2 regions of the Enterobacter ludwigii genome follow, and region 2 is predicted to be linked to the other one. Evidence: predicted binding sites of a transcription regulator. Region 2 holds the regulator's gene; the other holds the start of a gene.
The links. Region 2 encodes PhoB, which activates phosphate uptake and scavenging genes when phosphate is short. Its sites were predicted from a motif close to CTGTCATAAAACTGNCNNAT; they were not measured.

Region 1 (7,741 bases), 1.8 Mb from region 2:
GGGTATTGCGCACACCCGCTGGGCGACCCACGGCGAACCGTCTGAAGGCAATGCGCACCCGCATGTGTCCGAACACATCGTGGTCGTGCATAACGGCATTATCGAAAACCACGAACCGCTGCGCGAAGAACTTAAAGCGCTCGGCTATACCTTCGTCTCTGAAACCGACACCGAAGTTATTGCTCACCTGGTTCACTGGGAGCTGGAGCAGGGCGGTACACTGCGTGAAGCGGTGCTGCGCGCGATCCCTCAGCTGCGCGGTGCGTACGGTACGGTAATCATGGATTCACGCGATCCGTCCACGCTGCTGGCCGCACGTTCCGGTAGCCCAATGGTTATCGGTCTGGGCATGGGCGAGAACTTTATCGCCTCTGACCAACTGGCACTTCTGCCGGTTACCCGTCGCTTTATCTTCCTGGAAGAGGGTGATATCGCGGAAGTGACGCGTCGCAGCGTGACGGTATTCGATACCAAAGGCGAGCCGGTGAAACGCCCGGAGATCGAATCCAATCTGCAGTACGACGCAGGCGACAAAGGCGCTTACCGTCACTACATGCAGAAAGAAATTTACGAGCAGCCGAACGCCATCAAAAACACCCTGACCGGGCGCATCAGCCACGGCGAAGTGGACCTGAGCGAACTGGGCGCCAACGCCAATGAGCTGCTCGGTAAGGTTGAGCATATTCAGATCGTGGCCTGCGGTACCTCCTACAACTCCGGTATGGTCTCCCGCTACTGGTTCGAATCCCTGGCCGGTGTTCCGTGTGACGTGGAAATCGCTTCAGAATTCCGCTACCGCAAATCCGCGGTGCGTCGTAATAGCCTGATGATCACCCTTTCCCAGTCTGGCGAAACGGCGGACACCCTGGCGGCGCTGCGTCTCTCTAAAGAGCTGGGTTATCTGGGCTCTCTGGCCATCTGTAACGTGCCGGGTTCTTCGCTGGTTCGTGAATCCGATCTGGCGCTGATGACCAACGCAGGTACGGAAATCGGCGTGGCCTCCACCAAAGCGTTTACCACTCAGCTGACCGTTCTGCTGATGCTGGTGGCGAAACTGGCGCGTCTGAAAGGGCAGGATGCGGCTGTTGAGCATGACATCGTTCATGGCCTGCAGGCGCTGCCAAGCCGTATTGAGCAGATGCTGTCTCAGGACAAACGCATTGAAGCGCTGGCGGAAGATTTCTCTGACAAACATCACGCCCTGTTCCTCGGCCGTGGCGATCAGTATCCAATTGCGCTGGAAGGCGCGTTGAAGCTGAAAGAGATCTCCTACATCCACGCGGAAGCTTACGCAGCAGGCGAGCTGAAACACGGCCCGCTGGCGCTGATTGACGCAGACATGCCGGTCATCGTTGTGGCACCTAACAACGAACTGCTGGAAAAACTGAAGTCCAATATCGAAGAAGTCCGCGCCCGCGGTGGTGTACTGTACGTCTTCGCCGATAAAGACGCCGGCTTTGCGAGCAGCGACAATATGCACATCATCGAGATGCCGCATGTGGAAGAGGTGATTGCCCCTATCTTCTACACCGTTCCGCTGCAGTTGCTGGCCTACCACGTCGCGCTGATCAAAGGCACTGACGTTGACCAGCCACGTAACCTGGCGAAATCGGTCACCGTAGAATAATCCCCTCAGGCTCCACCTTCGGGTGGAGCTTTTTTACCCTTCCTGGTTTGTTTTTAATCAACCCATCCGCATTTTTATTTATGACAATCTGTCATCTTCAGCTACTTTTTTCAGTGTCACATAAAGAAAATATTTCTGAAAACTTGCTGTCATGTAAGTGGTTAACTAGATGATAATTAAATGAATTTTTACTGATATTTAAGCTAAATTTTCATTGTCATAAAACTGTCATAATTCGTACATTTATCTGTCACCTGTTTGTCCTATTTTGCTCATCGTAGCCACTAAACAACGATTTACGAAAATCTTGCAGGAGACATTATGAAAGTTATGCGTACCACTGTCGCAACTGTTGTCGCCGCGACCTTATCTCTGAGCGCGTTCTCTGTATTTGCAGAAGCAAGCCTGACTGGCGCTGGTGCAACCTTCCCTGCGCCGGTGTATGCCAAATGGGCGGATACCTACCAGAAAGAAACCGGTAACAAGGTTAACTATCAGGGTATCGGCTCCTCCGGTGGCGTAAAACAAATTACCGCGAATACCGTTGATTTCGGCGCATCAGACGCTCCACTGTCTGATGACAAACTGGCGCAGGAAGGCCTGTTCCAGTTCCCGACCGTTATCGGTGGTGTTGTGCTGGCCGTTAACATTCCAGGCCTGAAATCAGGCGAGCTGGTCCTGGACGGCAAAACCCTGGGTGACATCTACCTCGGTAAAATCAAAAAATGGGATGACGAAGCCATCACCAAACTGAACCCGGGTGTCAAACTGCCTTCGCAGAACATCGCAGTGGTTCGTCGTGCAGATGGTTCCGGTACCTCTTTCGTTTTCACCAGCTACCTGGCGAAAGTGAACGAAGAGTGGAAATCTAAAGTCGGTTCCGGCTCTACCGTTAACTGGCCAACCGGTCTGGGTGGTAAAGGCAACGACGGTATCGCCGCGTTCGTACAGCGTCTGCCTGGTTCTATCGGCTATGTAGAGTATGCGTATGCTAAGCAGAACAACCTGTCCTACACCAAACTGGTTTCTGCCGATGGCAAGCCAGTCAGCCCGACTGAAGAGAACTTTGCTAACGCTGCAAAAGGCGCTGACTGGAGCAAATCCTTCGCTCAGGATCTGACTAACCAGAAAGGCGATGGTGCGTGGCCAATCACCTCTACCACCTTCATTCTGGTTCACAAAGAGCAGAAGAAACCTGAGCAGGGCGCTGAAGTGTTGAAGTTCTTCGACTGGGCGTACAAAAACGGCGGCAAACAGGCTAACGCGCTGGATTACGCCACCCTGCCGGACAACGTGGTTGAGCAGATTCGCGCTGCATGGAAAACCAACGTGAAAGACAGCAGCGGTAAAGCATTGTATTAATTTAGTATTCTGACGAAAATGGCGGGTGGCGCTCGCGCTACCCGCCGATTTCGTAAACGCGTTTAACAGAAGAGTGATTTATGGCTGCAACAAAGCCTGCATTTAACCCTCCGGGTAAAAAAGGTGACATGATTTTCAGCGCGCTGGTCAAACTGGCTGCGCTGATTGTGCTATTGCTGCTGGGCGGCATTATCGTGTCCCTGATTTTCTCCTCCTGGCCGAGCATCCAGAAATTCGGTTTCTCTTTCCTGTGGACCAAAGAGTGGGATGCGCCGAACGATATCTACGGTGCGCTGGTGCCGATTTACGGCACGCTGGTGACGTCGTTTATCGCCCTGCTGATTGCGGTGCCGGTGAGCTTTGGTATTGCCCTGTTCCTGACGGAACTGGCGCCGGGCTGGCTGCGACGTCCACTGGGTATCGCCATTGAACTGCTGGCCGCTATTCCAAGTATCGTGTACGGCATGTGGGGCCTGTTTATCTTTGCTCCCCTGTTCGCAACGTACTTCCAGGAACCGGTGGGTAATGTTCTCTCTGCCATTCCGTTTGTCGGCACCCTGTTCTCTGGCCCGGCTTTCGGTATCGGTATTCTGGCTGCGGGGGTGATCCTCGCCATTATGATTATTCCGTACATTGCGGCGGTAATGCGCGATGTCTTCGAACAAACCCCGGTGATGATGAAAGAGTCGGCCTACGGCATCGGCTGCACCACCTGGGAAGTTATCTGGCGCATCGTCCTTCCGTTCACCAAAAATGGGGTGATTGGCGGCGTCATGCTGGGGTTAGGCCGTGCTTTGGGTGAAACCATGGCGGTGACCTTTATTATCGGTAACACCTACCAGCTCGACAGCGCCTCCCTCTACATGCCGGGTAACAGTATTACTTCCGCACTGGCGAATGAATTTGCCGAAGCGGAATCCGGGCTGCACGTCGCGGCGCTGATGGAACTGGGCCTGATCCTGTTTGTGATTACCTTCATTGTGCTGGCGATTTCCAAGCTGATGATCCTGCGTCTCGCAAAAAATGAGGGGGCACGCTAATGGCAACTCTCGAAATGCAAAGCACCACTGCGCTGGCGGAATCCCGTCGCAAAATGCAGGCGAAGCGTCGTTTCAAAAACCGCGTTGCGTTGACGCTCTCAATGGCAACGATGGCGTTCGGTCTGTTCTGGCTGGTCTGGATCCTGTTCTCGACCGTTGTGCGCGGCATCGACGGGATGTCGCTGTCGCTGTTCACCGAGATGACGCCGCCGCCAAATACGGCGGGTGGCGGCCTGGCGAATGCCCTGGCGGGAAGCGGTTTGCTGATCCTCTGGGCGACGGTAGTTGGTACGCCGCTTGGCATTATGGCGGGGATTTATCTGGCGGAGTACGGGCGTAAATCCTGGCTGGCAGAGGTGATTCGTTTCATTAACGACATCCTGCTGTCTGCGCCGTCTATCGTGGTCGGTCTGTTTGTTTACACCATTGTGGTGGCGCAAATGGAACACTTCTCCGGCTGGGCCGGCGTGATTGCGCTGGCGCTGCTGCAGGTACCTATCGTCATTCGTACCACCGAGAACATGCTGAAACTGGTGCCGGATAGCCTGCGTGAAGCGGCTTACGCGCTGGGCACGCCGAAGTGGAAAATGATCTCCGCGATTACGCTGAAAGCCTCCGTATCGGGGATCATGACCGGTATCCTGCTGGCCATTGCCCGTATTGCAGGCGAAACGGCACCGCTGCTGTTTACTGCCCTCTCCAACCAGTTCTGGAGTACGGACATGATGCAGCCGATCGCCAACCTGCCGGTGACGATTTTTAAATTTGCGATGAGCCCATTCGCGGAATGGCAGCAGCTGGCCTGGGCCGGGGTGCTGATCATTACCCTTTGCGTACTGTTGCTGAACATTCTGGCGCGCGTCATTTTCGCGAAGCAGAAACACGGTTAAATTTTTACGGCGCGGCAGATCGCGGCGCCGAATGAGGAAATGAGTCAATGAGTATGGTTGATACTGCCCCGGGTAAGATTCAGGTTCGTGATTTGAACTTCTACTACGGCAAATTCCATGCCCTGAAGAACATCAACCTGGATATCGCCAGGAACCAGGTCACGGCATTTATCGGTCCGTCTGGCTGTGGTAAATCCACGCTGCTGCGTACCTTTAACAAAATGTATTCGCTCTATCCGGAGCAGCGTGCCGAAGGTGAAATCATCCTGGACGGCGATAACATTCTGACCAACAGCCAGGATATCGCCCTGCTGCGTGCGAAAGTCGGGATGGTGTTCCAGAAACCGACGCCGTTCCCGATGTCCATCTATGACAACATCGCCTTTGGCGTACGTCTGTTTGAAAAGCTCTCCCGTACGGATATGGATGAGCGCGTTCAGTGGGCTTTGACCAAGGCCGCATTATGGAACGAAACCAAAGATAAGTTGCACCAGAGCGGTTACTCTCTCTCCGGTGGTCAGCAGCAGCGTCTGTGCATTGCGCGTGGTATCGCCATTCGCCCGGAAGTGTTGTTGCTGGATGAGCCGTGTTCAGCTCTGGACCCGATCTCAACCGGCCGTATTGAAGAGTTGATCACCGAGCTGAAGCAGGATTACACCGTGGTTATCGTGACCCACAACATGCAGCAGGCTGCGCGTTGTTCCGATTACACGGCGTTTATGTACCTGGGCGAGTTGATTGAGTTCAGTAATACGGACGATCTGTTCACCAAGCCCGCTAAAAAGCAAACAGAAGACTATATCACCGGTCGTTACGGTTGATTCAGGAGCGCGCTATGGACAATCTCAATCTTAACAAACACATTTCAGGCCAGTTCAACGCAGAGCTGGAAAGTATTCGCACTCAGGTGATGACCATGGGTGGCATGGTTGAGCAGCAGCTTTCCGATGCCATTACCGCGATGCACAACCAGGACAGCGAGCTGGCGAAGCGCGTTATCGAAGGTGATAAAAACGTCAATATGATGGAAGTCGCCATTGATGAAGCCTGCGTGCGTATTATCGCCAAGCGTCAGCCAACGGCGAGCGACCTGCGTCTGGTTATGGCGATCATCAAAACCATCGCCGAGCTGGAGCGTATTGGTGACGTTGCGGATAAAATCTGCCGCACCGCGCTGGAGAAATTCTCTCAGCAGCACCAGCCACTGCTGGTGAGCCTCGAGTCGCTGGGTCGTCATACCGTGCAGATGCTGCATGACGTCCTGGATGCCTTTGCGCGTATGGATCTGGACGAAGCGGTACGTATCTACCGTGAAGACAAAAAGGTCGACCAGGAGTATGAAGGCATCGTGCGTCAGCTGATGACCTACATGATGGAAGACTCCCGTACGATCCCAAGCGTCCTGACCGCGCTGTTCTGCGCGCGCTCAATTGAGCGTATCGGTGACCGTTGCCAGAACATTTGCGAATACATCTTCTACTTCGTGAAAGGACAGGATTTCCGTCACGTTGGCGGCGATGAGCTGGACAAGCTGCTGGCGGGTAAAGATCCGAAAGAGTGATGCGCTAATATGCCCGGTGCTGCTGCGCTTACCGGGCCTGCGAGCGCTATAGGCCGGATAAGCGTCAGCGCTATCCGGCTTTTTTTAGCGAGTAATATTCCACCCGCGAGCCTTCCACAATTCTGGCAGCTGCGCCAGATCGGTGAAGGTCGTCACTTTTGGATGATCTATCGGTTTGTTGTGCGGATCGGCGCAGAAGTAAAACACCTCCATACCCGCATCAATCCCCGACTGCGCTCCCGCAGAAGAGTCATCCACCAGAATGCAGTTCGCCACGTTAACATTCATCGCTTTTGCTGCATGGAACATCAACGCCGGGTCTGGCTTCCAGCGCTGGATATCGTAGCCGCTGAACAGTTTTTCCGGGAAGTGGTGCAACATTTCAAGCTTACCCAGCGAGTGCTGCATTTTGCTGACCGGACCGTTCGAGACCACGCAGATGGGCACCGTCATCGCATCCAGAAGCGCATTCGCCCCGGCAATGACCTCCAGCTCGGAGTCGAAGAGGCGTGCGACCTCGGCGCGGTAGACCGGCTCCAGATCTGCTTTTGCCAGATCCACACCGTGCTCTTCGTTAATGATGTCGATGATCTCGTAGAGCTTCACGCCTTTAAAGCGTTTAAACACCTCTTCGAGATCCAGCGTAATGCCAAATTCCCTGAACATGGTCACATACGCGCGGGAACAAATGACCTCACTGTCGACCAGCGTACCGTCGCAGTCGAAAAATACCGCTTCAATTCCGGACATGCCTTTCCCTTTTTACAAGTTTAACGTTTACGTACGGCAGTTTAATGAGACGCAATCGTTGCCGTATAAGCAAAATCAATGAAAAAAGTATCTTGTAACCGCCACTATTGTCGCATTTTGGTATAGGATAGCGACGAATTTTCCCTCCTTGTTCGGAAATTGATGATGAGTCAACAACACACTACCCAGACATCTGGTCAGGGTCTGCTTGAGCGCGTGTTTAAACTGCGTGAGCACGGCACAACGGCACGCACCGAAGTGATCGCCGGTTTCACCACCTTCCTGACGATGGTCTATATCGTTTTTGTTAACCCACAAATTCTGGGCGTTGCTGGCATGGACACCAGCGCCGTCTTCGTGACCACCTGTCTGATCGCTGCGCTGGGCAGTATCCTGATGGGTGTGTTCGCTAACCTGCCCGTGGCGCTGGCCCCGGCAATGGGTCTGAACGCTTTCTTCGCGTTCGTGGTCGTCCAGGCGATGGGCCTGCCATGGCAGGTCGGCATGGGCG
Region 2 (7,741 bases):
GTATCCGGATGATAGCCAATCAGGGCGATGATAAAGACCAGGAAGACCAGACCGACAGCGGTTGTCACCACCCCACCCGGCACTTTGAACTTCAGCGCTTTCGCCTCTTCCGGTGACAGACGGCGACGGAACGCAATCTGCGACAACAGGATCATGATCCACACCCACACGGTCGCGAAGGTCGCCAGCGACGCAATCACCAGGAACACATTCTCCGGCATGATGTAGTTCAGGTAGACCGACAGCAGCAGGGCTACGGTCATCACCATTACCGTCACCCACGGCGTGCCGCGACGAGAGGTTTTGGCAAACACCTTAGGCGCACTGCCCTGCTCCGCCATTCCGTGCAGCATGCGGCCCACGCCAAAGACGTCACTGTTGATTGCCGAAAGCGAGGCGGTCAGCACCACAAAGTTCAGGATGCTGGCGGCAAACGCGATGCCCATATGCTGGAAGGTCAGCACAAACGGGCTGCCGTTAGTGCCCACCTGGTTCCACGGGTAGATGGACATAATGACGAACAGCGTCCCCACATAGAACACCAGAATACGCATTGGCACTGAGTTGATGGCGCGCGGAATGGATTTCTCCGGGTCTTTCGCTTCCCCGGCGGTAATGCCGATAATCTCGATCCCGCCGTAGGCAAACATGACCATCTGCAGCGACATCACCATACCGAGCCAGCCGTTGCTGAAGAAGCCGCCGTTGCTCCAGAGGTTATGGATCCCCGTTGGCTGACCGCCGTTGCCGATACCCCAGATGATGATCCCGAAGCCCGCGATAATCATGATGATAATGGTGGCAACTTTGAAGAAGGAGAACCAGAACTCCAGTTCACCAAACACCTTCACGCTCATCAGGTTGACGGCACAGATGATCAGCACCACGCTCAGCACCCAGATCCAGTGCGGAACCGCGGGGAACCAGACGCCCATGTAGATGCCAAAGGCGGTAACGTCGGCAATAGCCACAATCAGAATTTCGAAGCAGTAGGTCCAGCCGGTGATGAAGCCCGCCAGCGGGCCTAAGTTTTCCTGCGCATAGCGCGAGAACGAACTGGCAGACGGATTGTGAACCGACATCTCCCCGAGGGCGCGCATGATAATATACGCGGCCACGCCACCGATGATGTAGGCCAGCAGAACGCTGGGACCGGCCATTTTAATGGCATCTGCCGAGCCATAAAAAAGACCGGTACCGATAGCGGATCCCAGCGCCATAAAGCGAATGTGGCGGGTGCTGAGTCCACGTTTGAGTTTGTTAGTGCTTTCCATTTAAATCTTGCCATTCAACTCGAAAAAAACAAAAAACCACGGGGCCTTAAGCCCCGTGGTTAAACAGTTTGTTGCCGTTGATTAATGGGCGTTCGATGCGACCTGACGCCCTGCAGCACGATCCCAGATAATGGCCAGAACCAGTGCAACAACGGTAGGCATCAACCAGGCCAGGCCTTGCTCGGACAGCGGCAGACGCTGTGTCCAGGCTGGCAGTATTTGCGCAAAGGCGGATGCTTTAATCCCGTCAAGGATACCAAAAATCAGGCTGATAAACATGGCTGGCGCAATAATTCGCGACGAGTTGTTCCACCACGGGCGGGTGAAGCTCAGCACCACCAGCACAATACACGGCGGATAGATGGCCGTCAGCACCGGGATAGAGACCTGAATCAGGTGGCTCAGACCGAGGTTTGACACCGCCATGGAGAAGATGCCCAGGATAAAGACCAGCGTGCGGTAAGAGAGCGGCAGATACTGAGCAAAGAACTCAGCGCAGGCGCAGGTCAGCCCCACGGCGGTGACAAGGCACGCCAGGAAAATCAGTACCGCCAGCAGCAGGCTACCCGCACCACCAAAGGTGTGCTGTACGTAAGCATGGAGGATCGCCGCGCCGTTGGCATTTTGATCGACCAGTATGGCGCTATCTGAGCCCAGGCGGAACAGCGCCAGGTACAGCAGCGTCAGCCCCACACCGGCCATCAGGCCAGCCCAGATGGTGTAGCGAGTCAGCAGACGCGCTTCCGTTACGCCGCGGGAACGTGCGGCATTCACGATAACAATACCAAACACCATTGCGCCCAGCGTATCCATCGTCAGGTAGCCGTTCACAAAGCCGTTGGAGAACGCGGCGTTTTTATAGGCGTCCATCGCATCGCTAATCGGGCCTGCGGGCCAGACGATGGCCGCAACCGCCAGCACAATCAGCGCCACGATTTTCAGCGGAGCCAGGAAGTTACCCACGGTATCCAGCAGCTTGCCCGGATAGAGGGAAACCAGAATCACAATCGCGAAGTAGATCAGGCTGTAGATAAACAGCGGCATCGCGCCATCGCCAGTGAGCGGGGCAATCCCCACTTCGAAGGATACGGTCGCGGTACGCGGGGTCGCAAACAGCGGGCCAACGGCCAGATAACAGACGGTCGCCAGCAGAATGCCGGCCACTTTGCCAATCGGGGTGCTGAGGCTATCAACGCCACCACCGACTTTCGCCAGCGCGACGACGGTCAGTACCGGCAGACCCACAGCAGTAATCAGGAAACCAAACGCAGCGGTCCAGACGTGTTCACCCGCCTGTAAGCCAACCATTGGAGGGAAAATGATGTTGCCTGCGCCAACGAACAGCGCAAATGTCATAAAGCCCAGCGCGATGATGTCACGCGATTTTAAGTGATGGGTCATAAAACCTTACTGCCTGTGGATGTGGTGTTGAAAACATTGAGATTTTCGCTATCCCTGACGGGACGATACAGCGGAAAATTTGCTCAATTTCAGCGGGATATGCTCCCGTCCTGGCGTGGAGAAGAATAGTTTTTCGATTTACCACGCAAATACAGTCGGTATGACAGTATCTGGGGCGCAATTTAAACGCTTATAACGTTTAAAGGCAAGATGGGATCGTGAAACCAGAACAATATGCCAGCATCAAAAATCAGATCAGCACAATACGCTAATTATAAGAAAAACCCATGGCTAATCATGCGAACAAAAAACAGCCAGCCGTATAATATTCAGCCGCGTTTCGCTTGACTGCAAAGCAAACGGGCCAGCAAACGCTGGCCCGTGGAAAGGTAAACTGACACGCCTGTCGTCAGGCGATCTTTTTGGCAATTAATCGTTCCGGGATAACGAAACTGAAGCGGGTTCCCTTACCCAGCGTGCTTTGAATATCGAGACGGCTTTCATGATGATTCACCGCGTGTTTCACAATAGCCAGCCCCAGACCGCTGCCGCCGGTCTGCCGTGAGCGCGCTTTATCCACCCGGTAGAAGCGCTCGGTCAGACGCGGGATGTGTTCAGGTGCGATCCCCGGCCCGTTATCCTCTACGCTGAACTCAGCGCCCGTTGGCGTGCGCTGCCAGCGCACCACGATATCCGTCCCCGCTGGCGTATGATTCACCGCGTTATACACCAGATTGGAAATGGCGCTGCGCAGCTCATCTTCGCTGCCAAGCACCTTGAGCGTGTTGTCGACCTCGAAGGTCAGCTGATGCATTTTATGGCTTAACGTCTGCGCTTCGCGCTCCACCACCCGCAGCATCATCGGCACATCAATGGTGTCATTCAATGCCAGCGAGGGGGCGGCCTCAATTTTCGAGAGCGTCAGCAGCTGTTTCACCAGCCCTTCCATACGGTGCGTTTGTTCACGCATCGTATGCAACGCTTTCTCGCGCGGCGCGCCTTCCAGCGTTTGCTCCTGCATCATCTCCAGGTACCCCTGAAGCACCGTCAGCGGAGTGCGTAATTCGTGGCTGACGTTGGCAAAGAAGTTGCGTCGCGCCCCTTCCAGCTGGTGCATCTGGGTGACATCACGGGCAACCATCAGCCACTGCTGGTCGCTGTAAGGCATCACACGGATTTCCAGATGGCGCCCATTATTGAGCTTCAGGTTGTGGGGGCGGGTAAAATCACGCTTTTTCAGGTACAGCGTGAACTCGGGATAACGCAGAAGGTTGAGGATGTTCTGGCCATTATCGTCCGGCCAGCGCAGGCCCAGCAGCTGTTGCGCGAGGCCGTTACACCAGAAGATCGTCCCTTCTTCGGTCGTCAGAATGACAGCATCCGGCAGCGACTCAGCGCCGCTACGGAAGCGTTTGATCAGGCTTCCCAGCTCCCGACGCCGCTTTTTGTTACGCATCTGCATCTGGTGCAGACCGTACAGCAGCGGCTCCCAGCTTCCGCTTCCCGGCGGAGGCGTCATACTTCGGTCAACCCACAGCCACCACGAGAGGCGCAGCAGGTTCCAGAAATGCCAGATCAGAAGCCCGGTAACCGACGCCAGCAGAAACCACGGCAAATATCCAAGAAAGGCCCCCAGAATGAAGGCCGGAATACAGCATAAGATCAGTTCAAAGACGAGCCTTTTCCATGACAGACGTTCCAGCACGCGTCACACTCCTGTCATTGTTCAGAAACGGGTTGAAAAACGATAACCCGTGCCGCGGACCGTCTGCACCATGCGATCGTGGCCGCTCAGTTCCAGCGCTTTTCGCAGGCGGCGGATATGTACGTCAACCGTCCGGTCTTCGACATACACGTTAGTTCCCCAGACGTTATTCAGCAACTGTTCGCGGCTGTATACGCGCTCCGGGTGAGTCATAAAGAAATGCAGAAGTTTAAATTCGGTAGGCCCCATATCGAGGGGATTTTCACCGGTCATGACGCGGTGTGAGGTAGGGTCAAGGCTCAGTCCCTGCATCTCAATCACCTCTTCCACCGCCATCGGTGAAATGCGGCGCATCACGGCTTTAATGCGGGCAACCAGCTCTTTCGGTGAGAACGGTTTGGTAATGTAATCGTCCGCCCCCGTTTCCAGACCGCGTACGCGATCCTCTTCTTCACCGCGCGCCGTGAGCATCACAACCGGTATGTCGCGGGTTAGCGCTTCACGTTTCAGGTGTTTGATAAACTGCAGCCCGGAGCCGCCAGGCAACATCCAGTCGAGCAGAATCAGATCGGGCCAGGGTTCATTCAGCTGGTTCACCGCGCTGTCATAATCTTCCGCCTCAACCGGCTGGAAGCCATTTTGCTCGAGCACGAAGCACACCATTTCACGAATCGGAGCTTCATCTTCTACGACCAGAATACGTCTCGCCATACTTTGCCCTGTTTTATCTTATTTAAGTTACAAGTTTGTAATGCGGCGTCATTATGCGTCAGATTTATGACAGATTTATGAAAAACAGTACCACTATAAAGGGCAAACTGTTGTTTTATTACAGCGGTTATTTTCTGTTCCCTGACAGTTTATAATCCTGCTTTCTCTTTTTCGCCACGGATCAGCAATGCGCATACTACACACCTCTGACTGGCATCTGGGTCAAAATTTTTACAGCAAAAGCCGGGCGGCTGAACACGAAGCGTTCCTGAACTGGCTGCTGGATACGGCCCGCTCTCATGAGGTAGACGCCATTATTGTAGCGGGTGACATCTTCGATACCGGCTCGCCCCCCAGCTATGCGCGCGAGTTATATAACCGTTTTGTCGTCAATCTGCAGCAAACGGGCTGTCATCTGGTGATTGTTGCCGGCAACCATGATTCCGTCGCAACGTTAAATGAATCCCGCGATATTCTGGCGTTCCTCAATACTACCGTGGTGGCCAGCGCAGGACATGCGCCGCAGATCCTGAAAAAGCGCGACGGGACGCCGGGTGCGGTACTGTGTCCGATCCCATTTTTACGCCCGCGCGATATTGTCCAAAGCCAGGCGGGGCTTTCCGGCGCTGAAAAACAGCAGCATTTGCTGCAGGCTATCACCGACTATTACCACCAGCAGCATGCCCAGGCCTGTGCCCTTCGCGGTGACCAGGCGATTCCGGTGATTGCCACCGGGCACCTCACCACCGTTGGGGCCAGCAAAAGCGACGCGGTGCGTGACATTTATATTGGCACGCTGGATGCTTTCCCGGCACAAAACTTCCCGCCCGCGGAGTATATTGCCCTCGGGCATATCCACCGGGCGCAGGTTATCGGCGGCTGCGAGCACATTCGCTACTGCGGCTCGCCCATCTCGCTGAGTTTTGATGAGACCGGCAAAGCCAAAAGTGTCCATCTGGTGAGCTTTAGCGACGGCAAGCTCAGCGCCGTTGACACGCTGGAAGTGCCCGTCACCCAGCCGCTGGCGGTGCTGAAAGGCGATCTGGACGCCATCACCGCCCAGCTTGAACAGTGGCGCGGCGTGGAACAAAACCCGCCGGTCTGGCTGGATATTGAGATCGCCAGCGCCGACTACCTGCATGATGTACAGCGTAAAATTCAGGTACTCACGGAAGACCTGCCGGTAGAGGTGCTGCTGGTGCGCCGCAGCCGCGAGCAGCGCGAGAAAATTCTGCTCGGCGCTCAGCGCGAAACGCTCAGCGAACTCAGGGTGGAAGAGGTCTTTGAACGCCGGCTCTCCCACGAGGAGATTGACGACGCGAAACGCGCACGGCTGAACGAGCTGTTTACGCACACCCTGCATGCCCTGAACGATGAGGAAGAAAACGCATGAAAATCCTCAGCCTGCGTCTGAAAAATCTCAACTCACTGAAGGGTGAGTGGAAAATCGATTTTACCGCGGAGCCGTTTGCCAGCAACGGACTGTTTGCGATTACCGGGGCTACCGGCGCAGGGAAAACGACCCTGCTCGACGCCATTTGTCTGGCGCTGTATCACGAAACGCCGCGTCTGCAGAAAGTCTCCCAGGCACAAAACGATTTGATGACGCGCGACACGGCCGAATGCCTTGCCGAAGTTGAGTTTGAAGTCAAAGGTATTGCCTATCGCGCTTTCTGGAGTCAGAACCGCGCGCGAAATCAGCCCGACGGTAATCTTCAGGCCCCACGCGTCGAGCTGGCACGCTGTGAGGACGGTAAAATTCTGGCCGACAAAGTGTCGGATAAACTGGAACAAACGGCCGCCCTCACCGGGCTGGATTATGGCCGTTTTACCCGCTCAATGCTGCTCTCTCAGGGGCAATTTGCCGCCTTCCTCAATGCCAGACCTTCCGACCGCGCCGAACTGCTGGAAGAACTGACCGGAACCGAGATCTACGGTCAGATTTCCGCCATGGTGTTTGAGAAACACAAAGCCGTACGTAACGCCCTTGAGGTGTATGAAGCACAGGCTGCAGGCGTCGTGTTGTTGAGTGAAGAGCAACAGCAGCAGTTACAGCAAAGTTTGCAGGCACTTACTGACGAAGAAAAAACGCTGCTGGCGCAACAGCAGAATCAACAGAAAGATTTTCAGTGGCTTACGCGCAATGACGAGCTCATACGTGAGCAGCAGCGCGTTGCCACCTTGCAGCAACAGGCGCAACAGGCACTGACCGAGGCTGCGCCCGAGCTGGCAACGCTCCAGCTTGCTCACCCCGCCGCCCAGCTGCGACCACTGTGGGACAGCCAGCAAGAGCAAACCACCCGGCTGGGGCAAACGAAGCAGCGCATTGTTGAAGTAAATGCTCGCTTACAAGCAAAAACCGCGCTGCGCTCGCGTATCCGTAATACGGCCCAGCGTAGCCATGCACAACTGCAGACCGACCTTACGGCGCTGGCACAGTGGCTGGCAGAGCACGAGCGTTATCGTCAGTGGGGCCAGGAGATAGCAGGCTGGCGCGCCCATTTTGCACAGCTGAATCGCGATAAACATCAGATCGCCACGCTTTCCACGCGCATTGCTGAATTACGCCAGAAGCTGACAGAGATGCCGGAAAACGCCCTGACGCTCACGGCTGACGAGGTCAGCGTGGCGATGGAGCAACAGGCTCAGT

Region 1: pstS (phosphate ABC transporter substrate-binding protein PstS) is a predicted target of PhoB. The motif match lies at 1,842-1,861, and genes of this name have one in related genera.

Annotation. Positions count from the first base shown of each region.
Region 1 covers NZ_CP017279.1:3,217,694-3,225,434, forward strand. Annotated here, with positions in the region: gene glmS (glutamine--fructose-6-phosphate transaminase (isomerizing)) at 1-1,627, shown strand, start outside; gene pstS (phosphate ABC transporter substrate-binding protein PstS) at 1,949-2,989, shown strand; gene pstC (phosphate ABC transporter permease PstC) at 3,070-4,029, shown strand; gene pstA (phosphate ABC transporter permease PstA) at 4,029-4,919, shown strand; gene pstB (phosphate ABC transporter ATP-binding protein PstB) at 4,967-5,740, shown strand; gene phoU (phosphate signaling complex protein PhoU) at 5,755-6,480, shown strand; gene yieH (6-phosphogluconate phosphatase) at 6,565-7,230, opposite strand; gene BH714_RS15160 (NCS2 family permease) at 7,396-7,741, shown strand, end outside.
Region 2 covers NZ_CP017279.1:132,279-140,019, reverse strand. Annotated here, with positions in the region: gene proY (proline-specific permease ProY) at 1-1,274, opposite strand, end outside; gene brnQ (branched-chain amino acid transporter carrier protein BrnQ) at 1,356-2,675, opposite strand; gene phoR (phosphate regulon sensor histidine kinase PhoR) at 3,085-4,380, opposite strand; gene phoB (phosphate response regulator transcription factor PhoB) at 4,402-5,091, opposite strand; gene sbcD (exonuclease subunit SbcD) at 5,279-6,484, shown strand; gene sbcC (exonuclease subunit SbcC) at 6,481-7,741, shown strand, end outside.